DNA from 2 places in the Arthrobacter monumenti genome. Region 1 is predicted to be linked to the other one. Evidence: predicted binding sites of a transcription regulator. Region 1 holds the regulator's gene; the other holds the start of a gene.
What was found. The regulator LexA, encoded in region 1, represses DNA repair genes until DNA is damaged. The targets are predictions, from matches to a motif close to TCGAACANNTGTTCGA.

Region 1 (16,226 bases):
GGCCGTGCGGGGCAGGATCATGAGAGACTCAACAAGTGCGAATGAGTGAGTTCTGGCGGCTGATGGACGACGAGTTTGGGTCCGGTTATTCCAAAGTCCTCGCTGATGACCTTGTGCTGGCCGGCCTTTCGGGACGCACTGCTGCCGCCGCGCTGAGGGACGGTGAGGACCCCAGGAGGGTGTGGTTCGCCATCTGCGATGTTCAGGACGTTCCCGCCGAACGTCGGTGGGGGCGCGATATTAAGCCACGCAGCAGCTAAGCGACACGCCAGTGTTCCTCTTCGAATACCTGTTCGGACGGCACTAAACTATTAAGCAGAGGACACATCGCCCGCGGATCATGCTTATCCACAATCACCGAATGAGCTCTTGTTCTGTCGGTGGGAGGGTCTAACGTCGTAGCCAGACATATAAACGGCCAACAGGCCACTAGACATCGAGGTGAATAATGCCGGCACCAGCCGATCGCGAGAAGGCCCTGGAAGCCGCTCTGGCGCAAATTGACAAGCAGTATGGCAAGGGATCCATCATGCGTTTGGGTGATGACACCCGTGCGCCGGTTGAGGTGATACCCACTGGAGCCATTTCGCTCGACATTGCCCTTGGTATCGGGGGATTGCCGCGTGGCAGGGTTGTTGAGATTTACGGTCCCGAGTCATCGGGTAAGACGACGGTGGCGCTGCATGCTGTTGCCAATGCGCAGCGCAACGGCGGCATCGCGGCATTCATCGATGCCGAACATGCCCTGGATCCCGAGTATGCGCAAAAACTGGGCGTGGATACTGATGCACTCCTGGTCTCGCAGCCCGACACCGGAGAACAGGCGCTGGAGATCATGGACATGCTGGTCGGTTCCGGATCGTTGGACGTAATTGTCATCGACTCCGTCGCCGCACTGGTGCCGCGGGCCGAAATCGAAGGCGAGATGGGCGACAGCCATGTTGGCCTTCAGGCCCGTTTGATGAGCCAGGCACTGCGTAAGATCGCTGGCCGGCTGAACCAGACCAAGACAACGGCTATCTTCATCAACCAGCTGCGCGAAAAGATCGGTGTCTTTTTCGGCAGCCCGGAAACGACCACCGGTGGCAAGGCCTTGAAGTTCTATGCCTCTGTGCGTATCGACGTCCGCCGCATCCAGACCCTGAAAGAAGGGGCTGACTCGGTTGGCAACAGGACCAAGGCAAAGATCGTCAAGAACAAGATGGCGCCGCCCTTCAAGGTGGCGGAGTTCGACATCATCTACGGCCAGGGGATTTCCCGCGAAGGCGGAATCATCGACATGGGCGTCGAGCATGGACTCATCAAGAAGTCTGGTTCCTGGTTCACCTACGACGGCGACCAGCTGGGCCAGGGAATGGAGAACTCACGGAGGTTCCTGCGGGACAATCCTGAGCTTGCCGACGAACTCGAGCGCCTGATCAAGGAAAAGCTCGGTGTTGGCGCCAAAATTGAAGAGACACCGGAGACTGAACCAAAGCTGAAGGCAGTCGGCGGAGACAAGTTCTAGGAACGGATGGCTCCGTTCAGTAATAGCGGAACGGGTCCGACGCCTGGTACCTCCGCTGATGACACAGCCGAAGCCGATCCGCATGATGTGGCACGGTCCATAGTCTTGCGCCAATTGACTGCCTCACCGAAAAGCCGTCATCAGCTCGCCCGTAAACTGGCGGACCGGGACGTCCCGGACGAGGTTGCCGAGGATGTCCTCGACCGCTTTGAAGAAGTCCAGCTCATTGACGACGCCGAGTTCGCCAGAATGTGGGTGCGCAGCAGAGTCCAAACCAAAGGGTTGGCGGCCCGTGCGCTCCAGCGCGAACTTGCAGACAAGGGCATCACCGGTGATCTGGCCGAAGAGGCGCTGAGCCAGATCACCGACGGCGACGAGTTGCAGGCAGCCCGGGAGCTGGTCGGGAGAAAGCTGAAAACCGACATCGACTACGCCGACCGCGCCGTCCGGGACAAGCACACCAGGCGGTTGGTTTCGATGCTGGCACGCAAAGGGTATTCGCCCTCCCTTGCCTTTCAAGTGGTGGGGGAAGCAATCGACGGGCTCGAAGAGGATTAGCGGCAGGACCTCGTGGTTCCGGCGGCCGCTGACGATTGTGGTCTGCGGGCTGGGACGTCTTACCCTTGTAGGGTGACACTGACCATCCCCGCCCCAAACCATGAGACCTCCAATACACAGCCGAGGACGTACCAGGTACGGACTTTTGGTTGCCAGATGAACGTTCATGATTCAGAACGTATGTCGGGACTCTTGGAGGAAGCTGGCTACGTCGCCGCCGGCGGCGACCAGGCCGACGTCGTCGTTTTCAATACCTGTGCCGTACGGGAAAACGCCGACAACAAGCTGTACGGAAACCTCGGCATGCTGGCTTCGGTGAAGGAAGCACATGAGGGCATGCAGATTGCCGTGGGCGGGTGCCTGGCTCAGAAGGACCAGGATGAGATCATTGCGAAGGCGCCCTGGGTTGACGTGGTATTCGGCACCCACAATATTGGTTCCTTGCCGACCCTGCTCGAACGGGCCCGGCACAATAACGAGGCACAGCTGGAAATCCTCGAGTCACTTGATGTGTTCCCCTCAACCCTGCCCACCAAGCGCGATGCGGTCTACTCGGGTTGGGTCTCCATATCGGTCGGCTGTAACAACACCTGCACGTTCTGCATAGTTCCCTCGTTGCGGGGCAAGGAGCGGGACCGTCGGCCGGGTGACATCCTTGCAGAGATTCAGGCCCTCGTGGACGACGGCGCCATTGAGGTCACGCTGCTGGGGCAGAACGTCAATTCCTACGGAGTTGAATTTGGCGACCGTGGCGCCTTTGCGAAGCTGCTCCGCGCTTGTGGGGAAATCGATGGTCTGGAACGCGTGCGGTTCACCAGCCCGCACCCGGCGGCATTCACCGACGACGTCATTGACGCGATGGCGGAAACACCCAATGTTATGCCGCAACTGCACATGCCGTTGCAGTCCGGCTCCGACAAGGTGCTGAAGGACATGCGCCGGTCCTACCGGTCGAAGAAATTCCTGGGCATTCTGGAGCGGGTACGGGAACGGATCCCGAATGCCGCCATTACCACCGACATCATTGTTGGTTTCCCCGGCGAAACCGAAGAGGATTTCCAAGCCACGCTCGATGTCGTGGAGGCCTCCCGCTTTTCCAGCGCCTTCACCTTCCAATACTCCAAGCGGCCCGGCACGCCGGCGGCCGGGATGGACCACCAGCTGCCAAAAGCAATAGTCCAGGAGCGTTACGAACGGCTCACAGACCTGCAAGACCGGATTTCGGCCGAGGAAAACCGGAAACAAGTTGGGAACCAGGTCGAAGTGATGGTCACTGCCAACCAGGGGCGGAAGGCTGCTGAGACCCACCGGCTTTCCGGCAGGGCAAGGGATCAGCGGCTTGTGCACTTCTCCATTCCGGACGGCGGCACGACGCCACGGCCGGGCGACCTGGTGACGGTGACGATTACCGATGCCGCCCCTTTCCACTTGATCGCTGATCCGGCATCCGCTGATGACAATGATTATCTTGTCCGGAGCTCGCGCGCGGGCGAGGCTTGGGACCGTTCGCAGGCCGAGTCGTGCGGCGCGCCGGTACCCGGTCCTTCCGCGGAGGGAAAAGGCGTCTTACTGGGCATGCCCACATTGCCGCCCCGTGCCTGAGACCGGCTCCCGATTGTTGGAGCCGGGCGGCACGCCACGCGTGCCTGTGGTTGCCGTCGTCGGACCCACAGGATCGGGAAAGTCCGACCTGGCGGTGACATTGGCACAGGAACTCGACGGTGAAATTATCAATGCCGACGCCATGCAGTTCTATCGCGGTATGGATATCGGCACTGCCAAAATGCCCATCGAGGAGCGGAAGGATGTACCGCATCATCTTTTCGACATTCTGGATGTGTCCGAGGAGGCGAGTGTCTCTGCCTTCCAGCATCAGGCGAGGGTTGCCATTCAGAACATCCGTAGCCGCGGCAACGTGCCAATTCTGGTGGGTGGGTCCGGTCTCTATGTCCGGGCGGCACTGGATATCTTGGAGTTTCCTGGTACCGATCCAGCCATCCGTGCCGGTCTCGAGCAGGAGCTTGAACAAGCAGGGGTGGGTCCACTCCTTGAGCAGTTGCACGAAGTGGACCCCATTTCGGCAGAACGGTTGACGGATGCGCGAAGGATTGTGCGCGCGTTGGAGGTGTACCGGCTGACCGGTCGGCAATTCAGCTCATACATGCCCCGGCGTGAGTACTTCCAACCTGCTGTGCAGCTCGGGCTTGAGGTGGACCGGGAGGAATTGAAGGAGCGGCTCGCCCAACGCGTCCACCGGATGGTGGAGTCCGGGTTGGAAGAGGAAGTGCGGATACTGGAGGGGCGTGGACTCCGTAGCGGGAAGACTGCCGCGCGCGCACTCGGTTACGCCCAGTTCCTGCAGGTCATCGACGGGACGATGACTGTCGAGGAAGCGGCCGCTGCCACAATTGCAGCCACCCGCAAGTTTGCCCGCCGTCAGCTGACCTGGTTCCGGGGGGACCCGAGAATCGAATGGTTGCCGTGGATGGACCCGGATCTCGTGGGGAAGGCTCTCGAATCCATAACCAGTACTGTGGAGGAATGAGCGGAAATATGAGTGAGGGTTCCCTCGGGTCATTGGCGGGGCTGCCCTTCAGCAAGGGACACGGAACCGGCAATGATTTTGTCCTGGTGGCCGACCCGGATGGCAAGTATGCCATCGATGAAGCTGCAGTGGTCAGGATCTGCGACCGTCACCAGGGCGTCGGTGGCGACGGCCTGGTCCGCGCCATACATTCCCGCAATCTACCGGAAGGCAGGGCATTGCTCGAGACTGCCGGCGATGCCGAATGGTTTATGGACTATCGCAATTCGGATGGTTCCGCGGTTGAGATGTGCGGCAATGGTGTTCGCGTATTCGTGCACTTCCTCATTGATCAGGGGCTTGTCCACCTGCCGGAGGGAGAAGTCCTCCTCATCGGCACCCGCGGCGGGCCGAAGGCCGTCAAGCGTGAGGCGGAGGGTTACGCCGTCGATATGGGGCCGTGGGACTTTATCTTCCCGGTTGAAGCCGCTAATCAGGGAACGGATTCCCTTGTAGAAGCCGGTGGCTTGCAGGTCGTCCGGCCGGCATTGTCAGTGAATATGGGGAATCCACATACGGTAGTGGCGCTGGCGCATGCGGATGAGCTGCGGACCGCGGATCTTCATCATGCGCCCATAGTTGATCCGACGCCTCCGGACGGAACGAATGTCGAGTTCGTGCTGCCCGCGGACCCGCTCGTGACCGACGGGGTTGGTGTGATCTCAATGCGGGTTCATGAACGCGGCGTGGGCGAGACCCAGTCCTGCGGGACCGGTGCCTGTGCCGCGGCTGTGGCTATCCGTTTCTGGGCGGGCGCCGGTGCACCGGACAACTGGGCTGTCCAAGTGCCGGGCGGCGTCGTTTCGGTGAATTTCTTCACGGCGGACGACGGCCGGGAACACATACTCCTGGGCGGCCCCGCTGTCCTGGTGGCCAATGGGACGCTTGTTTAGTCCATAGAGACGATACCGGGGCGACCTACGGCTGCGTGGTATCGCGCCAAATCCGCAGGATGCGGAACCCCTGGGAGCTGTGTGCCCGGGTGACTTGGAAACCTGGTCCAAATTCCCCGGCCATCCATTTTTGCAGCGAATCCGACCCAAGGTTGCGTTGTACGACCAGCCAGGCCGTGCCGCCGGCCGCAAGGCGGTTAATCCACAGCTTCAGCAGCGAGTGAAGTTCTGCTTTGCCTACCCGGATCGGGGGATTGGACCAGATCGTGTCGAAGCGAAGTTCCGGGTCGATGTCCTCCGGCTTTGCGACCGTTACATTGGTAAGTTCCAGTGCCGCGGCATTATCCCGGGTTAGGCCCAGGGACCGCTCGTTAACGTCCACTGCGTACACGCGTGAGTCTGGAGAATTCAAACCCATGGTGAGCGCGATCGGCCCCCAACCACATCCGATGTCCAGCAGGTTGCCGGAAGGAGGAGGGGCTGGTACGGAGTTGAGCAGGACAGCAGTTCCTTGATCGATTCGGCCGGGACTAAAAATTCCACCCGCGGTGTTCAAGTCCCTGCTGGCACCGGCGAGAACCACCCGCAGCGGCCGGCGCGACTCCTCACCAGAAGGCTGTGCGCTGAAGTAATGATCAGACCCCATAGTCGCAAACACTATCCGCAGAACTGCCGCCGCGGTATTTATGCCGGCCTTACTTATCCACCGACTCCAAAAGCTGCTACTGGCGCGAGGGTCTTGGGGATTAGAATAAGGGTAGAAAGTTTCGAAGGAGAACATGACCACTAATCGCCCTCATCCGCAAACACCCGATCCGGACCTGAGCCGGGAAGAGATCCAAGCGGTAATCGACCGCATCCTGTCCAAGGATGCCGGCCCGGCTTCGACGGAAAACAACACCGCGGCCACCGGAAAGCAGCAGACCACATCGCGGGATGGTTATCAGGCGCAGGCGATAGCTGACCAGAGCCAGGAGCATGGCGATTTCGACGGCGATCAGCAGGAACTGGCCGAGCGCCGTGCCTTGCGCCGGGTCGCCGGACTATCAACTGAACTCGAAGACGTTACCGAAGTCGAATACCGGCAACTGCGGCTTGAAAAAGTCGTCCTGGCGGGACTTTGGACGGAGGGCACGCTCCAAGGAGCGGAAAACTCTCTGCGTGAACTTTCGTCCTTGGCGGCGACCGCTGGTTCCGAGGTGATGGATGGACTCATCCAGCGCAGGCTGAAGCCGGATCCGGGCACCTTCCTTGGTTCAGGCAAAGCCCAGGAGCTCAAGGACATCGTTGTGGCCACGGAAGCGGACACTGTCATCGTCGACAGTGAGCTCGCTCCGTCGCAGCGGCGCGGTCTGGAGGACATCGTCAAGGTCAAGGTCATTGACCGGACTGCCCTCATTCTCGATATTTTCGCCCAGCACGCGAAGTCGCGCGAGGGCAAGGCGCAGGTGGAGCTCGCCCAGCTTGAATATCTGTTGCCACGGTTGCGCGGCTGGGGCGAATCGCTGTCGCGGCAGGCCGGTGGACGTGTCGGTGTCGCAGGCGGGGGTATCGGGTCGAGGGGACCAGGCGAGACAAAGATTGAGCTGGACCGCCGCAGAATCAGGACCCGGATGGCGCGCCTTCGCCGGGAGATCGCTGCCATGAAGCCGGCCAGGGATACGAAGCGAGCCAACCGCCGTCGTCATTCGGTTCCGTCAGTGGCCATCGCCGGATACACCAACGCGGGAAAATCGTCATTGTTGAACAGGCTGACGGATGCCGGTGCCCTGGTGGAGAACGCTCTTTTTGCGACTCTGGACCCCACTGTTCGCAAGGCCGAAACCGCGGACGGAATCGGCTACACGCTTTCAGACACCGTAGGATTTGTCCGTTCCCTGCCCACCCAGCTGATCGAAGCATTCCGGTCAACGCTGGAGGAGGTGGCTGATGCGGATTTGATCCTGCATGTGGTGGATGTATCGCATCCGGATCCGGAAGGGCAGATAGCCGCTGTCCGTGAGGTTCTGGCCGAGGTTGAGGCACGCAGGATTCCGGAAATCATTGTGTTGAACAAGGCCGACGCTGCTGATCCTATCGTGGTCGACCGGTTGCGCCGGCGTGAACCGAACCATGTCGTCGTTTCCGCGCGCACCGGAGAAGGCATCCAGAACCTGCTGCTGGCCATCAGCGATGGAATTCCCCGTCCCTCTGTGAAGCTGGAACTGATGATTCCATACCAGCGTGGCGACTTGGTGAACCGGCTGCATGAGCAGGATTCCGAAATCCTGGCGACAGAGCACATGGAGGAAGGAACCCGCCTCGAGGTTCTGGTGCGGGAGGCCCTGGCGGCAGAGCTGGAGCCGTTCGTCACGCATGGCTGAAACAGAGGAAGCCGCGCATAAATCCATTCAGCTTCTCGACACAGCGGTCTCCGCTATGGGTGGGCAGAACCGGACCGGTCAACATGAAATGGCCAGCCAGGTGGCAGAAGCGATCGATAGTGGAAGACATCTGCTGGTCCAGGCCGGAACCGGCACCGGCAAATCCCTCGCCTACCTGGTGCCGCTGATTGCCCACGCCATACACAGCGACAAACCTGCAGTCGTCTCGACGGCGACGCTTGCGCTGCAGGCTCAAATCGTGGGGAGAGACCTCCCCCGGCTGCTCGAAGCGATCACACCGCAGCTCGAGCGGGAAGTCGACGTCGCCTTGGTCAAAGGACGAGGTAACTATGTCTGCAAGCACAAGCTCGAGGGCGGATTTCCTTCAGAAGACGCACCGGAAGCGGCACTGTTCCAACTGGGTGAAGACGCCAGCGCACCGCATCCACCTGCCGGCGGCGTCAATGGTGATACACAGACAGGACCGACATCGGCGCTTGGCCGCGAAGTCGTCAGACTTCGCGAGTGGGCGGAGGAAACCGAAACCGGTGACCGCGACGATCTGACACCCGGTGTCAGCGACAGGGCATGGAAGCAAGTATCTGTCAGTGCGCTGGAGTGTCTGGGAGCGAATAAGTGCCCACTGGCGGATATTTGTTTCAGCGAACTGGCCCGTGCCCGGGGGGCCGAGGCCGACATCGTTATCACCAACCATGCCATGCTTGCCATTAGTGCATTCGAAGGGTTGGCAGTCCTGCCTGAATACGACGTCGTGGTTATCGACGAGGCCCATGAACTGCAGGACCGCGTCACCGGCGCCGTATCTGGTGAGATCTCTGTGGCAATGATCCATGCAGCCGCTTCCAGCGCCCGTAAGCACACGGCGGTCAGTGGCGAGGCATTGAATTCGGCCGCAGCGAACCTCGAGGGTGCCACCCTGGGGACGCCAACAGGTCTAATGCCGGGCGGACTCAACGAGGAGCAAGCCGCAGCATTGAACCAGGTGCGGGAGGCGGCCCGTACTGCTTTGTCGGATTCGAAGTCAGATAGTTCGAATGCCGCCGACGGTGGACGTCAAATGGCCCGATCGAGGCTGCTGGTGATTCTCGAACTGTGTGAGCGGATGGTTGCCTCCCGGGAATCGGGAGAGGTTATCTGGGCTTCGAGGCCAAACGCGTTCCCGGCACAAGCTCCAAGTATCGCTGACGAATCACAGCCGGTAACTTTGCACGTAGCTCCACTGTCAGTCGCCGGCCGGCTGAGGGAAGGACTGTTCGAGGACCATACGGTAATCCTGACGTCGGCCACACTTGCCATCGGCTCAGCCTTTGAACCGGTGGCTGGGTCCCTGGGATTGCTCGGTGACGGCGCTCCCTCGTGGACCGGGATCGACGTCGGCAGTCCCTTCGATTATCCGAAGCAGGGGATGCTCTACGTCGCAGCCCATCTGCCGAAACCCGAACGTGGGTCTTCAGGCGAACAACTCGATGAACTCGAGGCGCTTTTGAAAGCCTCCAATGGCGGCACTTTAGGGCTGTTTTCATCCCGCCGTGCGGCCGAAGAGGCCGCCGAAGCGATGCGGGACCGGCTCGACTTGGAAATACTCTGCCAAGGCGAATCGTCCATGTCTTCGTTGGTGCGCCAGTTTGGTGAGCAACCGGACAGTTGTCTGTTTGGCACAATGTCGCTGTGGCAAGGCGTCGACGTGCCAGGGAATTCCTGTCGCCTCGTGGTGATTGACCGGATACCGTTTCCCCGTCCGGACGACCCAATGATGACCGCCCGGTCACGCGCTGCTGCCCGTGCCGGAGGGAATGGATTCATGAGCGTCTCGGCAACCCACGCTGCCATTCGGCTGGCGCAAGGGGCAGGACGTCTCATCCGGTCGAGTACCGACCGCGGTGTGGTGGCGGTACTGGATTCGCGTCTGGCCACTGCCCGGTATGGTGGTTTTCTACGGGCAGCACTGCCACCGTTCTGGGCGACCACTGACCGCGGGACGGTATTGTCCGCGCTCGACCGCCTTGCCAGGATCGACGCTTGACCACTACGCGATGGAGTCCAGGGGGTACTGTCCCGCTGGACTCCGCGACTCAGGTGCGCTGCTAGACGCTGCGCAGCACGGATACGACCTTGCCCATGACTGTGGCATGGTCGCCGAGGATCGGTTCATACCGCGTGTTCTGGGGCAGGAGCCAAGTATGTCCGTCGCGTTGGCGGAAGGTTTTAACCGTGGCCTCGTCATCGAGTAGCGCAGCGACAAAATCGCCGTTTTCAGCAGTGTTCTGACGACGAACCACGACCCAGTCCCCGTCGCAGATTGCAGCATCGATCATTGAATCGCCTGAGACGCGAAGCATAAACAGTTCACCCTGACCGACCAATTGACGGGGGAGGGGCATGACATCTTCCACAGCCTGATCGGCAAGGATCGGCCCGCCGGCGGCGATGCGGCCGACCAGTGGAACCATTGCCGTATCGGTGGAGGTCGTGAACTCTGAAATAGACGTGCCCTGGGAATTCCGGGGACGTGATGGTGTACCGGCACCTTTAACGGCCAAGGCCTCTTCCCCCAAAGTCAAGGGAATGAGAACCTCCATGGCGCGCGGCCGCTTTGGATCACGGCGGATGTATCCCAGCCGTTCGAGCTGGGACAACTGGTGGGTCACGCTGGAAAGGCTCGCGAGGCCTACAGTGTCACCGATTTCGCGCATGGAAGGCGGATAGCCCTTGGAACTTACCGAACGCTGAACCGTTTCCAGGATCTTCTTCTGCCTAACGGTGAGCCCCTTGGTCGGCCGGTGCTTGACCACTTTGGTGCGCACGGGCTTCTCCGATGCCCCAGAGCCTTCCGCTCCTTGTTCCACCATCGTTCCGGTCCTTTCATCGAACAATCCGACCACTGCCAACCGCCCATGCGGTCCTATTTTCCTGTCGCCGACGAAAACTGTCGGTGGTGGCTGATGCACTGTTTTCAGCGATCAACTCTGGTGTCAACGCTAAGCCAGCCGATCGGGAATTTCAAACATTTGTTCTAGCGAGTCTCGACATTGTTCGTCGATACGTGCTAAAACAAGAAGAAGATAACTCGAACGCACGTTCGAGTTTGAGTAAACGCTAGGAAGGTTGGAAATCATGTCAGCTCAAGTTGCAGCCGGATGTTCCCCGTTACGGTTGACCAGGCGCGGCCGCCTGTTGTTCCTCGGGCTTCCACTGATGCTGTTGGCCGCATTGCTGGTGACAACGCTTGGACTATTCAATTCACCGGCCACGGCAAGTACAGAGGGTTCGTTGAGTGCGACATCCAATGTCAGTTACACGGTCAGGCCGGGTGACACGGTATGGAAGGTCGCTGAAGTGATAGCGGACGGCCGTGATACCCGGGATGTGGTTCAATCCATCATGGCCGTGAATGATCTCGAGACTTCCGTCATCCAGGTCGGTCAGCAGCTCTTCTTGCCCACCGTGGATTAGGAGAACGCCGGTTCCGCGGTACTGGCCGCAACAGTCCACGGTGTGCGTTATCACTATTACGCCACTGAATTGTCACCGGCTGCGGTCACGAGCATAAGCTGACAGGGTGAATGAACAGCTCCACCGCCTCAGTAAGCTGCCGTTGCGGGAAGACTTGCAGGGTTTGAAGCCATACGGCGCTCCGCAGATTGACGTTCCCATCATGTTGAACGTCAACGAAAACACGCACGAGGTGCCGCCAGCGGTTCACCAAGCCATAGTGAATGCGGTGTCCGAGGCTGTGAGCGGGATCAACCGCTATCCAGACCGGGAATTCACGGCGTTGCGCCGATCATTGGCAGCATATTTGGGCCATGGATTATCGGAAGAGAATCTGTGGGCAGCAAACGGTTCCAACGAAGTGCTTCAGCAGATTCTCCAGGCCTTCGGCGGTCCTGGCCGTACATTGATGAGCTTCCCTCCTACTTACTCCATGTATCCACTCCTTGCCAGTGCTACCGGGACCCAGTACATTGCAGGCGAGCGAACCAGCGACTTTTCCCTGACGGCGGAGAGTGCAGCAAAACAGGTGCTGGAGACCCGGCCCAACATCGTCATTCTCTGCTCACCGAATAATCCGACCGGCACCGCTCTGGCCCCCGACGTAGTTGAGGCAGTCTACGAAGCCGGCAACGCGGCCAATTCGATCGTCATTGTCGATGAAGCCTATGAAGAATTCGCTCATACTGGCACGCCGAGTGCGCTGGCACTGCTTCCGGGACGTGAACGGCTAATCGTGTCGCGCACCATGAGCAAAGCTTTTGCCCTCGCCGGAGCCAGGCTCGGTTACTTGGCTGCAGCGCCGGAAATTTCGGATGCCCTGCGGCTGGTGCGTCTCCCGTACCACCTCTCTGCCATAACCCAGGCGACAGCTCTGGCCGCGCTGGCCAACGCGCCGTCGTTGTTGGCAAATGTTGAGGACATCAAGCTCCAGCGGGACCGGATCGTCGAGGAACTGGAGCACATGGGACTGGCGCCAGCCCCATCGGATTCGAATTTCGTGTTCTTCGGCGGGATAGAGAATCCGTCCCGAGTCTGGCAGGGCCTGTTGGACGATGGTGTCCTTATCCGCGATGTGGGCATTCCGGGTTATCTCAGGGTTAGTGCCGGAACTGAAGCGGAAACCACACGGTTCCTTGAATCACTCCGGAAGCTTCTGTAGCCAACCGCTCTTAGACTGTTAGGGGCGGGATCCGGGAATTGTCCGAATTGGAACCAGGCCAACCAGCATCGACCCTGCTGTCGAAATGAAGATCAAATGAAGGAACGACCAGATGAGTTCAGAGCCAACAGCCGGCGCCAAACGAACGGCACGCCTCGAACGGAAAACCAGCGAGTCGTCGGTCGTGGTGGAGCTGGACCTTGATGGAACAGGCTCGTCGCGGATCGAGACTACGGTGCCGTTCTACGACCACATGCTTACTGCGCTGGCGAAACACTCCCTGATGGACCTCGTGGTTGAAGCGCATGGAGATACGCACATCGATGTCCACCATACTGTGGAGGACGTGGCGATCACTATTGGCGAAGCGCTGCATCAGGCGCTCGGGAACAAACGCGGCATCCGGCGGTTCGGGGAAGCCACCGTTCCCCTCGACGAAGCGTTGGCACACGCCGTCGTCGACGTCTCCGGTAGACCATACCTGGTTCATTCAGGAGAGCCGGCCGGCCAGGAGTACCATCTCATCGGTGGGCATTTCACTGGTTCGCTGACACGTCACATATTTGAGGCCATGACCCTGCACGCCAGAATCTGCCTGCATATGAATGTCACAGCTGGCCGCGATCCACACCACATTGTTGAATCCCAGTTCAAAGCGTTCGCGCGTGCACTGCGGGCAGCCGTGGAGCCGGATCCGCGTGTTGAAGGAGTCCCATCGACAAAGGGCAGTCTGTGAGCGCGTCGCCGAACGAGAGCCTGCCCAGCGTCGTCGTTCTGGACTATGGATCGGGCAATGTGCACTCAGCGGTGCGCGCTCTTGAACGGGCCGGTGCGAATGTCAGTCTTACGGCCGATCCGGTCAAAGTTCTCGAGGCCGACGGGCTCGTGGTGCCCGGTGTCGGGGCCTTCGCCACAGTAATGAAGGAATTGAAGGCCGTTGATGGACCCCGTCTGATTGGACGCAGGGTCGCTGGCGGCCGTCCAGTTCTCGGCATTTGCGTTGGATTGCAGATCTTGTTCGATGAAAGTGCCGAGCATGAGAGCCGCGAGCCGGGTATGGGGGAGTGGCCGGGAGTCGTTGAACGGCTTCCAGCCGACGTCGTTCCGCACATGGGGTGGAACACGGTCCAAGTGCCGGGCGGAACGCGATTGTTCGCAGGCATCGAAGATGAGCGCTTCTACTTCGTCCATTCCTATGCCGTTCAGAAGTGGGAATTCGACGTTAACCAACCACGGATGAAGGCTCCGATGGTCACCTGGGCTGAACACGGTGCGCCGTTTATCGCCGCCGTCGAGAACGGTCCGCTGTCAGCCACGCAGTTCCATCCGGAAAAATCTGGTGACGCGGGATCAGCACTGCTGCGTAACTGGATCAAGTCACTCTAGGAGGGAACGATCATATGTGGACAGTGGCGCTGATGGGTCTGGCCGGGCTGCTCGCCGGAGGTGCCATATCGTTCCGCCGCCAGGAGCGGCCAACGGCCCTGGTCGTCAGCTTCTGGGTTCTTGCCGGTATGGCTGTTGCTGCGGGCTGGCTCCTGACGCTTCCCGGTTGAGCAACACCTGGCCCGCGGTATTTTCCTCCAGCAACGAAAGTTGAGCATGAATAGTATGAACAACGTCAATCAATCACCAGTCTTGGAACTGTTGCCGGCGGTCGACGTCGCCGACGGTCAGGCCGTGCGGCTGGTCCAAGGCGAAGCGGGCAGCGAAACCAGTTACGGATCGCCGCTGGATGCCGCCCTGGCTTGGCAGAATGACGGAGCAGAATGGGTCCATCTTGTGGATCTTGACGCTGCCTTCGGTCGCGGATCCAATCTGGACCTCCTCAGCAGCGTCGTCGGCCAGCTGGACATCAAAGTTGAACTGTCCGGAGGAATCCGCGATGACGATTCACTCGAGGCGGCGCTCAAGCTAGGGGCACGCCGGGTCAACCTCGGTACTGCGGCGCTTGAAAATCCGGAGTGGACTGCCCGGGTAATAGACAAGCACGGTGACGCGATCGCTGTGGGACTGGACGTGCGGGGAACAACGCTTGCTGCAAGGGGCTGGACCAGGGAAGGTGGCGATCTTTGGGAAGTGCTCCAGCGCCTGGACACGGCCGGATGCTCGCGCTATGTCGTCACGGATGTAACGAAGGACGGTACGCTTCGCGGCCCAAACGTTGAATTACTGCGCGAAGTGCTTACCAGGACCGACAAGCCCGTCGTCGCCTCCGGTGGCATTGCCACACTCGACGACATAGCTTCCCTGCGGGAACTCGTCTCCGAAGGCCTTGAAGGAGCCATCGTGGGCAAAGCGTTGTACTCGGGCGCCTTCACCCTCCCACAGGCCCTCGATATCGCTGGCCGGCCAGGCCAGCAGCAGGCCCGCTGAGTGCCGGAAGGAAAACTGCCTCCACATATTGCCGAAGCATTGGCCGGCGCCGGGGGCATGACCGATTCCGCTAACCGCCAGTGGTCTGGCAGGGACTTGGGCCCGGAGGGTGAAACAGTACATCAGTATGGGAACGACGACGGTAAGACGGCTGAGAGCTACCGCAGAGCCCTGGATGAACTCAATTCGGGGACGGGAACCGAAGCCGGCGTCGTTGCAACCTTGGCTGGCGTACGGGTTTTTGTCCCGATAGTCGCCGAGGTAACTGTCACTGGCAATGCCTCGAGTGGCCTGGTAACGGACAAAGAATCAGACATGGCGATGGTCAGCCTGAAAGCTCCTGACGGACGTAAGGCGCTTCCGGTATTCAGCAGCGTGGAATTCCTGCGGGCCTGGCATCCCGAAGCGCGGCCGGTTGCCGTTTCCACACCGCGGGCAGCATTGTCCGCTGCCGCCGAGGATGCACAGTTATTGGTGATCGATCCTGGGGCTCCGCAGACGTTCGTCGTCCGCCGGCCGGCCGCCTGGTCCTTGGCACAGCAGAAGGCATGGACGCCGTCGTATGTCGATGACGAGGTTCGTCAGGCTGTGGCGTCGGCTGCCGAGGGAATTCCGGCGGTTCATTCGGTGCAGGTCCAGCCCGGATCGGGTGTGGCATCGCTGCTGTCCGACGGGCGGCGCGTCGACGGTGGTGGGCCGGGACCTGAATTGCGCCTCATCGTCGGACTTGTCCCGGGCTTGGATGAGGCCAACGTAAAGGCGGTCGTCGGGGAATTACAGAACCGCCTTGCCGCCAACCGGGAATTCGTCGACCGGGTGGATTCGCTGGAGGTTAAGCTGGCCAGCGCGGAATAACCAGTAAGCCGTCTGCCAGCCGGGACCTGTCAGTTGACGGGACCGGTCCACTTTTCGCCCGGGCCTTGACCCGGAGCGTCCGGATGACTGGACTCCTCGCGGAACGCCAGTTGGAGGGAGCGTAATCCATCCCTTAAGGGGCCGGCGTGCTGGCTGCCAATCTCAGGGGCGGCTGCGGTGACGAAGCCGGCCAGAGCCGTGATCAGCTTGCGGGCCTCGTCCAGATCCTTCAGTTCCGCGGCATCCTCGCTGGCAGCAAGACCGCATTTAATGGCGGCGGCGCTCATCAGGTGGACAGCTGCGGTGTTGATGACCTCGACCGCAGGCACTTCAGCAATGTCGCGTATTTCCTGCTGAGCCGCCGGGTCTTCATAAACGTTATGCGTGTCTCCGCCGGCCGGCTGATTACTGTCTG
Region 2 (16,226 bases), on a different contig from region 1:
ACAGGAACACTTCGTCCCCACCTACAACCCTTGGGACCAGCGGCTCTGCGTCGCACCCGGGGCAGATCTGTATCACGCGCTCAAATCCGGCAAGGCGTCAGTGGTCACCGAACGGATCGACACCTTCACTCCAAGCGGCATCCGGCTGGCCTCGGGCAGGGAACTGGCAGCCGACGTCGTCATCACCGCCACCGGGTTGTCCATGCTGCCGCTGGGCGGCGTGGAATTCACCGTCGACGGACAGCCTGTCGATCTGGGCCGGACGCAGGTGTACCGGGGCGTGCTGCTCAGCGGCCTGCCCAACCTGGCAGTCTGTGTCGGCTACACGAACGCCTCCTGGACCCTGCGCGCCGACCTCAGTTCGCGATACGTCTGCCGGCTGCTTAAGCACATGGACAAACACGGCTACCGCTCCGCCGTCCCGGATCCAGGCGAGGCCGTCGGGCAGAAACCTCTGATGAATCTGACCTCTGGCTACGTCCTGCGTGCCGCCGAAGCCTTCCCCAAGCAGGGCAGCCGCAACCCGTGGACCATGCGGCACAACTACCTGCTGGATGTTCCCTCGGCACTGCTGGGAAATGTTTCCGCGGAAATGAAGTTCGACGCTGTCCCGTCACCTCACGACGCTGTCCCGTCACCGCGGGCGGAAAGGACCGCCAACGACGTCGATGCGGCGGGGGTTGGACGGTGAAGATCCCTGCCTACAATTTCCAGCACGGAACGGCGGTCGTCACCGGTGCCGCCGGAGGCATTGGCGAGCATCTTGCGTATGGGCTGGCCGGGCGGGAAAGTGCGCTCGTGCTGGTGGACCGGGATGCGGTGGGACTCGCCGTCGTCGCCGAAACCATCCGCAAAAGGCACCCAGAGTTGAGTGTCGACACGCATGTGGTGGACCTTGCCGACGCCGACGCGGTGACCGAACTGGCGGAGGACATCCTTGCGGCGACGCCGAAGATCTCGCTGTTGATCAACAACGCCGGAGTCGCGCTCGCCGGAAGCTTCGACCAGGCCGGCATCGACGACTTCGACTGGGTGATGGCCGTCAACTTCCGGGCGCCGGTGCTCCTGACCCACGCCCTGCTCACCCGGATCAAGGAATCCCCCGGCAGCCATATCGTGAACGTGTCCAGCCTGTTTGGACTCGTCGCGCCGAAGGGACAAACCGCGTACTCGGCCAGCAAGTTTGCACTCCGCGGCTTCAGCGAAGCCCTGACCAGCGAACTTGGACCGCAAGGAATTGGCGTTACGACCGTGCATCCCGGCGGAATCCGGACCAACATCGCCAGGAACGCGCGCATGTCGGGATTCCTCTCAGCCGCCGAGCAGGCCATAAGGAAGAAGAACCTCGAACGTCTACTCACGTTCCCTCCAGATAAGGCAGCCGAACTGATCCTCGACGCCGTCCAACACCGCAAGCGACGACTGCTGATCGCCGCCAACGCCAAGCTGCCCGACGTCGTCGTACGCCTCGCGCCGTCATCTTTTGGGACATTTGAACGCACTCTGGGCAGAGCGGACGATTTCCTCCGCGCCAGAGGTGCACGGAAACAGGGCTAGGTCTCCCCTGACCTGTCGCCGCGGCGGAACGCTGGCTACGCTGGTGCCATGTCCAAAGTGGTTTTCTATACAGCGACGTCGCTCAACGGGTACATCGCGGACGAGGCAAATTCGCTCGAGTGGCTGTTCGCCGTCGAAGCTCCGGATTGGCAGCAGTACGAGGAGTTTTTCGGCGCGGTCGGGGCCATGGTCGAAGGTTCGACGACGTACGAATGGGTGCTGAACTTTGAAGGCCTGCTCGAGCAACCGGAAAAGTGGGCGGAGCTTTACGGGAGCAGACGGACCTTCGTGTTCACCAGCCGGGAACTGCCCAAGCCCGACGGCGCCGACGTGCAGTTTGTGAGCGGGGGCGTGGCCGATACTTTTCCGGCGATAGCGGAAGCCGCGGGCGACAAGGACATTTGGGTGGTCGGAGGCGGCGACCTGGCCGGTCAATTCCTCGACGCCGGACTGCTCACCGAACTCCAGATCTCCGTCGCCCCGGTAGCGCTGACCGGCGGCGCTCCCCTGCTCCCCCGGCGGATCGAGTCGGACCGTCTGAAATTGCGCACCGTCGAAAAGATGGGGCAATTCGCCCACCTGATTTTCGACGTCGTCACCCCTGAAGATCCGGACCCGGCACCCGCGCCCGCCACCGCCACGGCCACGACCTCGGCCACCACCGCCACGACCACGGCCGCGGCCACGGCAGAAGCGTAAGTCCCGGGATGGGTAATCCACTCTTTGACCTCACCGGGCGCATCGCGTTGGTCACCGGTTCCAGCCGCGGCATCGGCAAAGCGCTCGCCGCAGGGCTGGCCGATGCCGGAGCCACCGTAGTGCTGCACGGCGCCAACGCCGAACGGCTCGAGTTCGCACGGGCGGAATTCGCGGACCGGTTCCCGGCCGGCCGGGTTCATGCTGCAGCCTTCGACATTACGGACAGCAAGGCGGTGACTGAAGGCATCAATTGGATTGAGGAAAACGTCGGTCCGCTGGAGGTACTCGTCAACAACGCCGGGATCCAGCACCGTGTTCCGATGCTCGACCTCGAAGCGGAAGATTGGGACCGCGTGATCCGCACGGACCTGACGAGCGCGTTCCTGGTCGGCCGCGAAACTGCCCGGCACATGCTGCAGCGTGGCTCCGGCAAGATCATCAACATCTGCTCGGTCCAAACGGATCTGGCGCGGCCGACCATTGCGCCGTACGTGGCGGCCAAGGGTGGATTGCGGAACCTCACGCGCGCCATGACCGCCGAGTGGGCCGGCCAAGGTTTGCAGATCAACGGAATTGCTCCCGGGTACATCCACACCGAAATGACCCAGAACCTGGTCGACGACGAGGCCTTCAACAGTTGGATCCTGGGACGGACGCCGGCTGCCCGCTGGGGCACGGTTGAGGATCTGGTCGGGCCGGTCGTGTGGCTGGGCTCTGAAGCCTCCAACTTCGTGAATGGACAGGTCATTTTTATCGACGGCGGCATGAGCGTCGTCGTTTAGGTACCTGCGGCGTTGTCCAAGTTCGAGCGTATTAGCTAAGGGAGCGGAAACAGTGAACGAATCGGAGGCGCTCGCCGCGGCACAGGCACACGCCCGCGAACCGACGCCCGCTGCCATGGGCACGCCCGCCGTCGTCGTGCATAGCGCCGGTGACCTGCGGGTAGAACCCGTCGACGCACCCGCACCGCGTCCGGATGAGGCGATTGTGGAAATTGCCTATGGCGGTATCTGCGGCTCCGACCTGCACTATTGGACCCACGGTGCCGCCGGCGATTCGATCCTGCGCGAGCCCATGGTGCTGGGCCACGAGGTGGTGGGCACAGTCATTAGAGCTGCGGCCGACGGATCCAGCCCGGACGACGGCGTCGACGTCGCCGTGCATCCCGCAACCCCCGGGACCGCACCAGGTAGGTACCCGCAGGACCGCCCCAACCTGTCGCCCGGCGGAACGTACCTGGGCAGCGCGGCCCATCTGCCACATACCCAAGGCGCATTCGCGAAGTATGTGGCTCTGCCCGGGCGGATGTTGAGACCGTTGCCGGACGGGTTGTCGCTGCGGGATGCGGCGCTGGCCGAACCTGCCAGCGTGGCCTGGCACGCCGTCGCACGCGCCGGAGAAGTGGCAGGAAAGCGGGTACTCGTGATCGGATGCGGGCCGATCGGATGCCTTGTCATCGCCGTCCTCAAACGTGCCGGTGCCGGAGAGATAGTCGCCGTCGATATGCACGACAAGCCCTTGGAAATCGCCCACGCCGTTGGAGCAACTTCCACCCTTATGGCCACCGATGCCGACGCGATCGCCGTCGTCGAAGCCGATGTAGTCGTGGAGTCCTCCGGAAATCCGCGCGGCCTGTCCTCGGCCATTCGGGGAGCCATGCGTGGAGGGCGGGTGGTGATGGTGGGCCTCCTGCCGGGCGGAGAGCAGCCAGCGCTCATTGCCACGGCGATCACGCGCGAACTTGAGCTTGTCGGGTCCTTCCGATTCAACGATGAGCTGGACGAGGTGTTGGAAGCTATGGCGGACGGATCCCTGCTAACGGCGCCGATCGTCACGCACGAATTCGACAGCGACGATGCGTTGGAGGCATTCGAGATCGCCAAGGAGCCGTCTCAGTCGGGCAAAGTGTTGCTGAAGTTCTAACCACCCACGAAGAACAGGATCAAAAATGGACTGGAAAATCGAGCTTGTTGCCATCCCCGTGACTGACGTCGACCGCGCGAAAGCGTTCTATGTCGATCAGGTCGGATTCCATCCTGATCATGACCACCGGGTCAGCGACGAGGTTCGTTTTGTTCAACTGACACCGCCTGGCTCAGCTTGTTCCATTGTGCTGGGAAAAGGCATTACGGACATGAAACCCGGTTCGCAGCTCGGCGTGCAGATCGTCGTTCCCAATGCCACCGAGGCGCGGCAGCACCTGGTCGAGAACGGCGTGGATGCGAGCGAGGTCGACGAACAGCCTTGGGGTCGGTTCGTTTATTTCTCGGATCCGGACGGCAACACCTGGAGTCTGCAGGAGATTCCGGGTCGGTAAGCGGTAGCCGGTGGCGGAGGGCCGGGTGCCGATAGCCGGTGGCCCGGTAGTCGGTGGCGCCGTGGTCGTTGGCCCGGTAGTCGGTAGTCGGTAGTCGGTAGTCGGTAGTCGGTAGTCGGTAGTCGGTAGCCAAGTTTGAGGAATCGAACGAAGTTATCCACATTGCCTCCAACTGGCCCTTCTAATCGAACATGTATTCGACTATGCTGAGTACATGGACATCACCGGCAAGTCAGGCAAAGTTGTGGGAGAACTGTATCCCGCTCCTGACCGGTACTTGCTCGGTCCGCACTATAACCACCCTCGCGGTGAATGCACTTGGAGGTGCACTGGACGGCAGATTTTCCGGCTTCAGGAACCATCGCACCGGGACCCGCTCGAAGAGGCGGCCTCAGCTGCGGAATCGTCCGTTGCCGAGCGCATCTACCGCGAATACGCGAAGCGTATCGGCCACGAGGACGCCATCTCTGCCCTGGGAGATACAGCATGGATGTTGCCATGGTTCCGCGCCGAGAATACGCCAAAGAAGGCTCGACTAAAGCGTAAAGCACGGATGAAGGCCGCACTGCCGCCACGGAAGTATCTCAACCGGAAACGCGCCGAACTGGACGGCAGCGGCACTGATACCAGCGGTGGCGCAGGAGTTGACTCCGATGGTCCCGGTCGGGCTGCAGATGCGGAGGAACTCAGCGACCGGGCCGCCCGCTGGTCGGCCGCGACCGGACCCGAACTGGCCCCCATGATCGCTGAGGTGGAATTCGCCTCCCTCGACGATGCTGAAACGATCGAGTACCTCAAAGCCGCCACCCGGCTTGCAGCCTGGGCCGAGTCCCGCCGGATCGGTGCCATGCACCGGTTCACCGAACACCGGCCCAACATGGGAGACGAGGCCGGCAACTTTGAGGCTTTCAGCCGCTACGCCGGCGGTGAGATCTCCGCGGCCCTGAGCATCTCTCCCGGCAGTGGCAGGCACCAGCTTGGCCAATCCTGGTTCATCTACAAACACCTCCCCGCCTCCCACACCGCCTTGAGCGAAGGCAAACTCAGCCTCGCCCACGCTCGAATGATCATGCAGAACTGCCCACCGGCCAACGCCGATGACACCGCCCGGTATGAACACGAACTTCTTGATCTCTGCGAAGGACTCAGCCCCGCCCAGCTCGACAAGCAAGCCATGCGGGTCAGCAACGACATCAATCCCACCAGCCTCGAAGACCGCCACCAGAGCGTCCGGAAAAGCCGCAAAGTCACCTTCACACCCCAGCCCGACGCGATGACCGAGATCTACGCCTACCTGCCGGCCGTCGAAGCGGCAGCCATCGAAGACAACCTCGAACGCATGGCCCGCTCCCTGCAAGGACCGGACGAGTTCCGCAACCACACACAACTCAAGGCCGACGTCTTCACCGACCTTCTCCTCGGGAAACAATCCGCCAACGGCACGGTCCCACGCGCCGAAGTCCTCATCACCATCCCGGCACTGACGCTGATGGGCCACTCGAACCAGCCAGGCGACCTGGAAGGCTATGGTCCCGTCCCCGCCGACGTCGCACGCCGCCTCGCCGGTGAATCTAAGAGCTGGTACCGGATCCTCACGGATCCCTTTACCGGATCAGTCCTCGCCTACGGACGCAAACACAAGAAACCACCCGCAGACTTGAAACGGCTGCTCCGTGCCCGCGACGGACACTGCAGATTCCCCGGCTGCAACCGAAGACCAGTCGGCTGCGATATCGATCACACCAAAGCCCGCGAAGACGGCGGACTCACCGATCACGATAACTGCGCCCACCTATGCAAAGCCCACCACAAGGCAAAACATGAAGGCGGATGGAAACTTGAACAACTCGATGCCGGCATCCTCCGCTGGACCGCACCCACAGGCCACACCTACAAAACCAGACCCGACTACACCAGCAAACCACCCGAGCTGGAAAACGTGCTGCCTCCCTTCTGAGTTTGGCCTGCCGAGTTCGCCCTGACTCCCGTCGGTTCTTATGGCCGGACGCTCTGCCGCCGGGATGGTCGCCGGTGAGGACGGTCAAGTGTGGCTTATAACACTTATTCAGAGACCGTTCAAGGTTTTTGTTCCAAGTGTTGACGGGGCGTTATCGGTCCCTAATAGTGAAAATACCTGGGCAAGGACGCCCGTCGAAACGGAGGCATTGTGAAGCGCAAATCGTTAGTAACCAGCAGAAGAAAAAGCGGACTCGTTTCAGCCGTTGTGGCGGGGATGCTCCTTTCGACCGTGGGGGTCGCGACTGCAGATACGCGGTCTGCGCCTCCGCCAGCTGAGCCTGACATTGACGCGATGATCGCCGGCATGACACTCGACGAAAAAATCGGCCAAATGACATGGACGCATGTCTATGGATCCTCGGCAGATGACACCTCTATGGCGGCGAGTAATCAGGCACGTTACGGCGTGGACACACCGGCACAGGTCGTGGAGAAGTACGACCTCGGCGGCGTCCTTTATTTCGCGTGGTCGGGCAACACTGACAATCCAACCCAGATCGCGGGGCTTTCCAACGGTCTCCAGAAGACCGCTATGGGAGCGGACGGCGATGGCATTCCGCTGGCTGTCACTATCGATCAGGAAGGTGGCCTGGTCGCCCGCATCGGTCCGCCGGCCACTGTGCTCCCCGGCAACATGGCTCTCGGTGCCACCTTTGACCCGAAGCTGGCACATGCGCAGGGTGAAATCCTCGGCTCCGAGCTTCGTGCGATGGGGATCAACGTCGATTTTGCACCCGTGCTTGACCTCAATTCCAACCCGGATAACCCCGTCATTGGGATTCGCTCCATGGGCGAGGATCCCGACGTCGTCAGCGCCCTCGGCGTGGAACAGATCAACGGTTTACAGCAGTATGTGGGCGCAGCGGCGAAGCACTTTCCGGGCCACGGTGACACATCCGTCGACTCGCATTATGGATTGCCCACAGTCACCTACGATCGCGAGACGTTGAACAAGCATCTGGAACCGTTCCAGGCTGCCATCGACGCGGGTGTGGACATGGTTATGACCGCCCACATCATTGTCGAAGCCATTGATCCGGACATGCCTGGCACGCTCTCCCACAAGGTACTCACCGGACTGCTTCGTGACGAGATGGGTTTCGAGGGAGTTATCACCACCGACGCACTCGACATGGCGGCGATGGCCGACGAGTGGACGCAGGAAGAGATCGCGGTAATGGCCATCCAGGCTGGTTCCGACATCCTGCTCAACTCGCCCGACGTCGATGCATCGTTTGCCGGAGTCCGCGCCGCAGTCGCTTCCGGCGAGATTACCGAGGACCGTCTCGATGAATCGGTCCGACGCATCCTTGAGTGGAAGGTGGAGCGCGGGGTCTTCGAGAATCCTCTGGCCGATCCCGACAAGGTCACATCCGTCGTCGGTAATCCCGCACACCTTGCCACCGCGAACACGATCTCTGACCGTGCGGCCACCCTCTTACGCAATGAGGCAGACACTCTGCCGCTTGCTCCGAGTAGCTCGGTACTTATGGTCGGTGCTGGTTCCGGTTGGCCTGAACTCATGGGACCAATGCTCGCCGATCAGGGATTTGCGGTGACCGAAGACTACGAGAATGGATCCTCTCCATCAGCGGAGTACCGGGCGCGTGCAGTCGCGGCTGCTGAAGGTGTCGATGCTGTCGTATTCACCTCCAATAATGCGACTGGCAACGCCGCTCAGCAACAGATGGTCGCGGAGTTATCGGCGACCGGAACACCGGTCGTTGTGGTCGCGACCCGGAATCCGTACGACATCAGCGTCTTCCCGAAGGCAGACGCCGTCATCAACAGCTATGGCGTCAAAAAGGTGAACTTCCACGGGACTGTGCGTGCCATCGCTGGTGAAATCAACCCCAGCGGCAAGTTGCCCGTCAACATCCCCGAGGCCAACGGCGAGGGCGTGCTCCTGCCTCTGGGCTTCGGCCTCGATTATGGCATCAAGGCGACGCCCGGGGATGTTGTCTTCGCCGATCGGCCCGGGCGGGGACAGGACTCCTTTACGGTTCCTGAAGCTGAGGGCGTGGATTACCTCCTTAATGGCGAGGTAGTCGCGGCGGGTACCTATCGGAAGGCACGGACGGTCTCCATCACGGCAGTCGCCCAGGACGGGTACTACTTCGATGACGCCGTCACCAGTTGGTCCTACACGTTCACGACCGGAATACCTGGTCAGGATGTCCCAACCGGTGACGCCGATCAGTAACAGCTGACCTAACGCGGGGTTGCCAAGCGGCGAAGAGGCGGGCAACCGGAGACGGGCGTTGGCAATCCTCCGCACAATGACTCGTTGAAGTACAAGCGTTTCAACAACCACACTTGAAAGGCGCACATCCATGGCTTTAAACCGCAGAGATCTGATCAGCGCAACTGGACTTGGCGCAGCCGTCGCGGTGGCTGCACCGTTCGTATCCGGGGCTGCCGCTCAATCGCCATCAGGCCAGAGGAGGGGCAACGGCGGGACGTTGACCAACGGCGCTGATGTCGCGGCCGCTGATAATTGGAGCATTTTCAACGGACGAAAAGTCGGCATCATCACCAACCCCACAGGTGTGCTGAAGAACTTCCGCTCGATCGTCGATGACATGGCCGGTCAGGAGGTCGATGTACGCGCGGTCTTCGGTCCTGAGCACGGATTCCGCGGAACGGCTCTGGCAGGAGACAGCGAAGAAACCACCGTTGATCCCCGGACCGGAATCATTGTCTACGATGCCTATGGTGCGCAGGCCGTGGACCTTGCAGCCTTCTACCGGGACTCCGGAGTCGATACTGTGTGCTTCGACATCCAGGACGTCGGCGCGCGTTTTTACACCTATATCTGGACGATGTGGGAAGCCATGCAGGCGGCGTCGCAAACCGGTGCTGGTTTCGTCGTGCTTGACCGCCCGAACCCGATTGGCGGCCAGGCACGCGGGCCGGTGTTGCAGGACGGGTTCCAATCCGGGGTGGGAAAACTCGGCATAGCACTGCAGCACGGCATGACAGTCGGCGAACTCGCCAGGTATTTCAATGCCGTGCACTTGCCGGAGGCCGGCCTCGAGCCGATACGGGACCTCCAGGTGGTCGAGGTACAGGGTTGGCATCGCGAAATGACCGGACCCGATCACCGGGCATCCTGGGTGATGCCGAGTCCGAACATGCCGACGCCGGAAACGGCCACGGTCTATCCAGGCACCGCGTTGTTTGAGGCGACGAATATGTCGGAGGGGCGCGGGACGACGCGCCCGTTCGAACTGATCGGCGCTCCCTACGTCGACTACCGGTGGGCCGAAGCGTTGAACAGCAAGCGGCTCAAGGGGGTCGAATTCCGGGAAGCCTATTTCTCGCCAACCTTGTCGAAGAATCGGGGCCTGGTGTGCGGCGGTGTGCAGGTACACATCCAGGATGCAGACAGCGTCGGGGCGGTGGAACTAGGTACGCACATGATCGTCGAGGCCAAGCGGCTGTATCCGGAATTCGATTGGCGCGGCGATGGGGGTCGTTGGATGGACCTGCTGAGCGGATCTGCCCGTTTCAAGGAGCAGGTCAATGCTGGCGAGAGCGCGGAGACGATTATTGGCGCCTGGCAGGATGAGCTGAAGCAGTTCGTACGCGATACCCGGGAGTTCCTCGTCTATGGCGGGCCGCGGTCTTGAGGCGGCTTCTCACCGGCGTAGTAGCTGTAACGATCGTAAGTGTGGTGCTGAGCGGAGCCGGCGGAATGGCACGCGCCGCCGAGCCTGTGGACGGCGCCAGCCAACAGGATAGGGGGCACGAAATGGGCGCCGAACGGCGCGCGGCCGGTAAATTCGACATGCCTCTCGACGCTTTCTCGCCGTCGAACACCCGGCTGAAGGAAGCGAACCCTGGTTCAGTGGGATTGGATGAGTCGGTAATTGATGCCGCCTGGGAACAGTTGGACGCCTACGCGAACCCTGTGGATTCTGAGACCAAACCGTTGTACGCGTCCGCCGTCGGCATAATGGCACACCAAGGGCGGATCGTCGCAACGCACGCACATGGATTCTCCCGGCTGTATGCCGATGGAGACGGTACGAAGTTGCCCGAGGCCGAGCGGCTCAGGGCAACCGAGAACACCATTTACGACATGGCGTCCGTGACGAAACTGTTCACGTCTCTGTTGGTCATGCAATTGGTCGAAGAGGGAGAAATTGACCTTGATCAACCGTATTCCAGTTACGTCCCTGAGTTTGGGAACAACGGTAAAGAAGGCATCACGCTCCGGCAGATGCTCACCCATACGTCCGGGCTAAAGCCGTGGCTGCCGCTGTGGAGTGCATATGACACTGAAGAAGAACGCATTCAGGCAGTCATGGAAACAGCGCCGGTCAACGAACCTGGATCAGCCTATGGTTACAGCGACCTCAATCTGATCGCGCTGGGCCTATTGGTTGAGAAGGTCACCGGGAAACCTCTCGACCGCGCCCTCGAGAACAGAATCACGGGCCCGCTCAAACTGGTCGATACCGAATTCAATCCGCCAAAGCATAAGCTGCGTCGGATCGCCGCAACCGAGTATCAATCGGCCGCAGGTCGCGGCATGGTGTGGGGAGAAGTTCACGACGAGAACGCGTGGAGTCTTGGTGGTGTCGCCGGGCATGCGGGAATTTTCTCGACCGTTAGCGATATGGCGATTTTGTCGCAGACGTTGCTGAACGGTGGTGTCTATGACGGCAAGCGCATTTTGGAGCAGGAAACTGTTGAGTTCCTGCTTGAGAATCAGAACGAGGCCTTCCCCGGAAATGCTCACGGTCTGGGGTTCGAGCTGGATCAGATGTGGTACATGGGCGGTCTGGCGAATGAAGCCGCCGCAGGCCACACCGGCTACACAGGCACGTCGATCGTCATCGATTACAAGTCGCGTTCCTTCGCGATTCTGTTGACGAACGCGGTGCATCCCAGCCGTAGCTGGGGCTCGACCAATCCAGCCCGCCGGACCGTGGCTGATGGATTAGCGGGCGCCCTCGGAGTCTTCCCCCGCAAGGGCAGCACGGAATGGTCCGGCGGTGCTGACAACAGCTCGGAGAACACGTTGCGGACCAGCGTGGCCGTCCCGGGTGGTGCGGCGCTGTCTTTCGACGTCTTCGCCGACAATGAGGAAACGGATACCTTCGCAGTAGAGACCTCTGCGGATGGCGGCAAGACGTGGACGTTATTGCCGTACACGGTACGGACCGGTTCCACGGACCAAGGCGAGACGGTCCGCACGAACGGCACCTACAATAACCGCGGTGATCGTACGTGGGGCAAGGCGACTGCGGAGATACCAGCAAGTGGCCAGCACTTGATCCGGTGGCGCTACACTACGGATGCCAACACCCTTGGACGGGGTGTTTTCGTGGACAACATTCAAGTGAAGACCGGGAAGATGACCGTTCTCAACGGGGAAAAGGGTTCCTCTGTTTTCATCGCTGATGGGTTCATCGAAGTGCGCCGCTAGCCCGCCTCCATTAAGTCAGCGCGGGGTCCGTTCATGGGTCATCGAGGTGACGAATGGCGGGTGATTCAGCAGGATAGTTTCGTCGTGTGCCGCTTCGATCGCGAGCTGCAAGGCCCCGTCCACGGAACTACCCGCGGCTTCGACAAGGTGCACGTCCGGCCGGAGCCGGGTCAGCTCTTCCTCAAGGGATTTCCGCAGCTGGGCTGAGGTGCTGAAGAGACCACCGACCAGGGTCAGCTGTGGTGGAAGTCCAGATGGAAGCGCCGCGGCTCCGGTGTGGGCGAGTTCGACGCCGGCCTGACTGAAGATGGAGAGTGCTTGGCTGTTGCCGTCCGCGGCGAGGTCGGCCATGTCCGGCACAAAGGAGGCGAGAATTCCGGACCGGTCGTTGCGGGTATAGACGTCCTTGATCAAGTACTGGTGGCTGCCAAAGCGTTTGCGGAGCCGGTCCAGCAACGTGGTCGATCCGCCAACCCTGCCATCGATTGCCTTCATCGCGGCATCGAGTCCACGCTGTGCGATCCAAGCTCCCCCACCGGCGTCCCCAAGCAAATGTCCCCAGCCGTCGACCCGGTGCCAGATTTGGTCGAAGTCAGTCCCGAGGGCCACGGCCCCGGTTCCTGCGGCGAGCACGGCTCCGGGTGCCATCCGCAGGGCGCCGATATGGGACGTCAGCATGTCCGAGGCGACGATGGTCGTGGTGCTCTTCAGCCGCTCTGCCAGGGAACGGTGCAGGCCGACACTGTCCTTGAGTAGCTCCATGAGACTCGCCGAGCCCACCGCGACGGCGTCGATCCTGTCCACCCCGGCGGCACCCGCGGCGGCCAGGGCAAGATCCTCAACCTGGTCCAGCAGATCGGCAACCATCACGCCGTCGGCACCGATCTGGACCCCGCGGCCCTGGCGCGTTACCGATGTGCCGTGCTGATCAAGGCGGACGACGACGGCGCGGCAGCCCGAGCCACCGACGTCGACCCCGCAGACGCCGCGGATTGGCTCATGCGGTTCAGGCATTCGAATTCCCGGAGTGCATGTTCGCGACCGTTTCGCGTGTCATTTGGATGGAGGCGCTGGTGGTCTCGAAGGTTTTCTGGGTGAGCGAGACGAAGAGGCAGTCGACGACGAACAGCTGGCCGATCCGGCTGGAGAGTGCGCCGGGTCGGAGTCCGCGTTCGTGGCCGGCAGCGATCAGCGAATAGTCTGCCTTGCGTGCGAGCGTCGACCGTTCCGAACCGGTCAGTGCGACGGTCACCGCGCCGGCGTTGCCTGCCACGTCGAGCACGTTCAGTGATTCGTGCGTTTCACCGGAGTGGGACACGATGAGTGCAACGTCCTGGTTCTTGAGCAGCGTCGCATCGGTCACGGCCAGATGAATGTCGCTGGGCGAAGAGCAGATAAACCCGGCGCGGGTCAGTTTGTGTTGGAAATCAGCAGCCACCAGACCGGATGCGCCGATGCCGAATGACAGGATTCTCGACGCCCGGGCGATGGCCGCCGTCACCTGATCAATCGAGTCCGGATCGAGGTGGGCGGCGGTCTCGCGAAGCGCTTGCTGTTCGGCTTCGGCCAGCTTGGCTATGACGACGTCGATAGCGTCACTTTGGGAGACGTTCCCCGTCACGACTTGGTGATTCGGTTGCCGACGGCCGGAGGCTGCTGCCAAGGCAAGCCGCAGCTGGGGATAACCGCCAAACCCGAGGCTGCGCGCGGCGCGGACGATCGTTGCCTCGCTGACGCCGGTGGCTTCCTTCAGGTCGAGCACAGTCGAACGGGTGACCATGTCCGGATCGTCGAGGATAAGGCGTGCCACCTTGGCCGCGGCAGGGGAAAGTGAGGGCAGCGCCGCACGGATCCTGGCCGATATTTCGTCAGGGTCCTGGGTGTCCGTCGTCATCCCTTGAGCGCGCCTTCGGTCATGCCCTTGGTGATGTTCCGCTGGAATACCGCGTAGATCACCATGATTGGAATGATGGCGATGGACAGCCCGGCGAAGAGTGCACCCCAGGCATTGGTGTACTCGGCTTCGTTGGCCAACAGGTCCATGGCAACGCCAAGGGTGTTCTTCTCGTCGGTCTGCAGGAAGATCAGCGCCATGAAGTACTCGTTCCAGTACATCACCGCGTTCATGATCGAGGCGGTGATGATTCCGGTGGTGACCAGCGGCGCGACGATTTTGAACAGGATGCCGTACTGCGACATTCCGTCAATGGCGGCGGCTTCTTCCAGGTCTTTGGGCACACCGCTGAGGAAGCTGCACAGGATGAACACCGTGAAAGGCACCTGTGTGACTGCGTAGATCAGCGACAGCGCGAACAGGTTGTCCAGCAACTGCAATTCCAAGAGCAGGAAGAACAACGGAATCCAGCCCAGCACCATCGGAATCATCATCGAGGCCAGGTAGACGTTGAAGAGCACCTTGCTGCCCTTGAACCTGACCCGCTCGATGGCGTAGGCGGTGGGCAGGGACAACAGCAGGCACAACCCGCAGCCGAGCACCGTCACGAGCAGGCTGTTGAAGAAGCTCTGGCCGATGCCGAACTCGGTCCAGGCCTGGACGAAGTTGCCAAAGTCGAATGACTCCGGCAAGGCCCAGGGAGAACGGAAGATTTCGCCGTAGTCCTTGAAGGCGCCGAGGAACATCCAAATGATCGGATAGATGACCAGTACGGCCCAGACGACCAGAGGTATCCGGGCCAGCGTTTGGATGAGTGATTTTTTCATCAGTATTCACCGGTCATTTCTAGAGCTCGACCCGGTCGCGCCGCAGCACCAGCTGCAGGATGGCAACGGTGGCCAGTGACAGGACAAGGATCATCATGCCGATAGCGGCTCCGTAGCCGAAATGGAACTGCTCGAATGCCTGTTCGTAGAGATACGATCCCATGACCTCCGTCGATTTACTGGGGCCGCCCTCGGTCATGATCTGCACAATGATGAACGAGCCGTTGAGTGTGGTGATGACAATGTAGATAATCGAGACCCGGATCTGTGGCCAGATCATCGGAACGGTAATGCGCCAGAACTGCTGCCAATCCGATGCGCCGTCGAGGTCGGCTGCTTCGTAAATGCTCTTCGGCACGCTCATGATGCCGCCCATCAGCAGCAGCATGAACAGGCCGATACCGGCCCAGACCGATGGCAGCACGAGACTTGGCAAGGCCCAGTCCAGACTGCCAAGCCACGGTCTGGTCCAGCTCTCCAAACCGATGGCTTCGAGACCAGAGTTGATCAATCCGGCGTCGGGGTTGTAAATAAAGCGCCACAGGATGCCGATGATGACCACCGACATGATGTTCGGGAAGAAGAAGACAGTCCGGTAGAACGGTGCTTCCTTGATCCGCAGCTGCGTCAGCGCAACCGCGAAATAGGTGGCAATGACCATGATGCCGATGACCTTGGTGACGACCAGGAAGTAGTCGTGCCAGATGGTCGCGGGGATGACTTCGTCGTTGAGCAGCTGCTCGTAGTTGGCCAGGCCGACGAACGTCTTGTCGACGCTCAGCCCCGACCACTCGAAGAACGAAAGGTACAGGCCATTAACCAGCGGATACAGGGTTATCAGCGCGAAGACGGCCAGGGTCGGGCCCAGGCAAAAAGCAAGGAACCAAAACCGTTGCTTTTTCGACTGCACCATGGTGCTGTCTCCTCAAAGTTGGACGTGGCAAAAGCAGGCAGGTGGAGGGATACTCGCCCTCCACCTGCCTGGTTTGTTACTGGCTGTTCCGGTACTGCTCCGCGATCGAGGCAGCTTCGTCCGTGAACTGTTCAACGCTGGTTTCACCCAGCAGGAACTTGACCAGCGCATCGCCGATCGGCAGTTCCATGTCCGAACTCATCGGGTGGTTCTTGTGGTGAACATCCACTTCCCCGGAGTTGATCAGTTCGTTTGCCTGCTTCAGGTATTCCGGTACGTTCGGCTCCTCGGACAGGTCGACACCCTCGATGTTGATGAGAGCGCCGGACATCTCGGCGAAGGACTTCGCGTACTGCTTCTGGAACGCGAACTCCGCGAAAGCCTTGGCTGCCTCGGGGTTCTCCGCCTGCTCGGCGATTGCCATGCTTCGCAGGTCCGGGACCAGCACCATCGGATCGCCTTCAGCGTTCATCGGGGACGGAATGAATCCGAACTCGAATCCTTCAGGCGTGTCGTTGGCCATTTCGTTGGGCAGCCAGAATCCGACCGGGATATAGGCGTTG

Region 2: ACX80B_RS07405 (HNH endonuclease signature motif containing protein) is a predicted target of LexA. The motif match lies at 4,759-4,774, and genes of this name have one in related genera.

Annotation. Positions count from the first base shown of each region.
Region 1 is NZ_JBTNCY010000014.1:25,802-42,027, forward strand. Features, by position in the region: gene ACX80B_RS17085 (DUF3046 domain-containing protein) at 36-260, shown strand; gene recA (recombinase RecA) at 449-1,507, shown strand; gene ACX80B_RS17095 (regulatory protein RecX) at 1,595-2,065, shown strand; gene miaB (tRNA (N6-isopentenyl adenosine(37)-C2)-methylthiotransferase MiaB) at 2,138-3,667, shown strand; gene miaA (tRNA (adenosine(37)-N6)-dimethylallyltransferase MiaA) at 3,660-4,610, shown strand; gene dapF (diaminopimelate epimerase) at 4,607-5,542, shown strand; gene ACX80B_RS17115 (class I SAM-dependent methyltransferase) at 5,568-6,188, opposite strand; gene hflX (GTPase HflX) at 6,322-7,905, shown strand; gene ACX80B_RS17125 (ATP-dependent DNA helicase) at 7,898-9,949, shown strand; gene lexA (transcriptional repressor LexA) at 10,011-10,775, opposite strand; gene ACX80B_RS17135 (LysM peptidoglycan-binding domain-containing protein) at 11,041-11,379, shown strand; gene ACX80B_RS17140 (histidinol-phosphate transaminase) at 11,486-12,580, shown strand; gene hisB (imidazoleglycerol-phosphate dehydratase HisB) at 12,693-13,316, shown strand; gene hisH (imidazole glycerol phosphate synthase subunit HisH) at 13,313-13,966, shown strand; gene ACX80B_RS17155 (hypothetical protein) at 13,981-14,136, shown strand; gene priA (bifunctional 1-(5-phosphoribosyl)-5-((5-phosphoribosylamino)methylideneamino)imidazole-4-carboxamide isomerase/phosphoribosylanthranilate isomerase PriA) at 14,192-14,956, shown strand; gene ACX80B_RS17165 (SseB family protein) at 14,957-15,811, shown strand; gene ACX80B_RS17170 (DUF1844 domain-containing protein) at 15,841-16,226, opposite strand, start outside.
Region 2 is NZ_JBTNCY010000004.1:163,490-179,715, reverse strand. Features, by position in the region: gene ACX80B_RS07435 (flavin-containing monooxygenase) at 1-691, shown strand, start outside; gene ACX80B_RS07430 (SDR family NAD(P)-dependent oxidoreductase) at 688-1,557, shown strand; gene ACX80B_RS07425 (dihydrofolate reductase family protein) at 1,606-2,256, shown strand; gene ACX80B_RS07420 (SDR family NAD(P)-dependent oxidoreductase) at 2,265-3,038, shown strand; gene ACX80B_RS07415 (L-idonate 5-dehydrogenase) at 3,154-4,179, shown strand; gene ACX80B_RS07410 (glyoxalase superfamily protein) at 4,205-4,573, shown strand; gene ACX80B_RS07405 (HNH endonuclease signature motif containing protein) at 4,788-6,530, shown strand; gene ACX80B_RS07400 (glycoside hydrolase family 3 protein) at 6,807-8,795, shown strand; gene ACX80B_RS07395 (exo-beta-N-acetylmuramidase NamZ family protein) at 8,926-10,224, shown strand; gene ACX80B_RS07390 (serine hydrolase domain-containing protein) at 10,266-12,029, shown strand; gene ACX80B_RS07385 (N-acetylglucosamine kinase) at 12,045-13,043, opposite strand; gene ACX80B_RS07380 (MurR/RpiR family transcriptional regulator) at 13,036-13,923, opposite strand; gene ACX80B_RS07375 (carbohydrate ABC transporter permease) at 13,920-14,750, opposite strand; gene ACX80B_RS07370 (carbohydrate ABC transporter permease) at 14,770-15,663, opposite strand; gene ACX80B_RS07365 (extracellular solute-binding protein) at 15,740-16,226, opposite strand, start outside.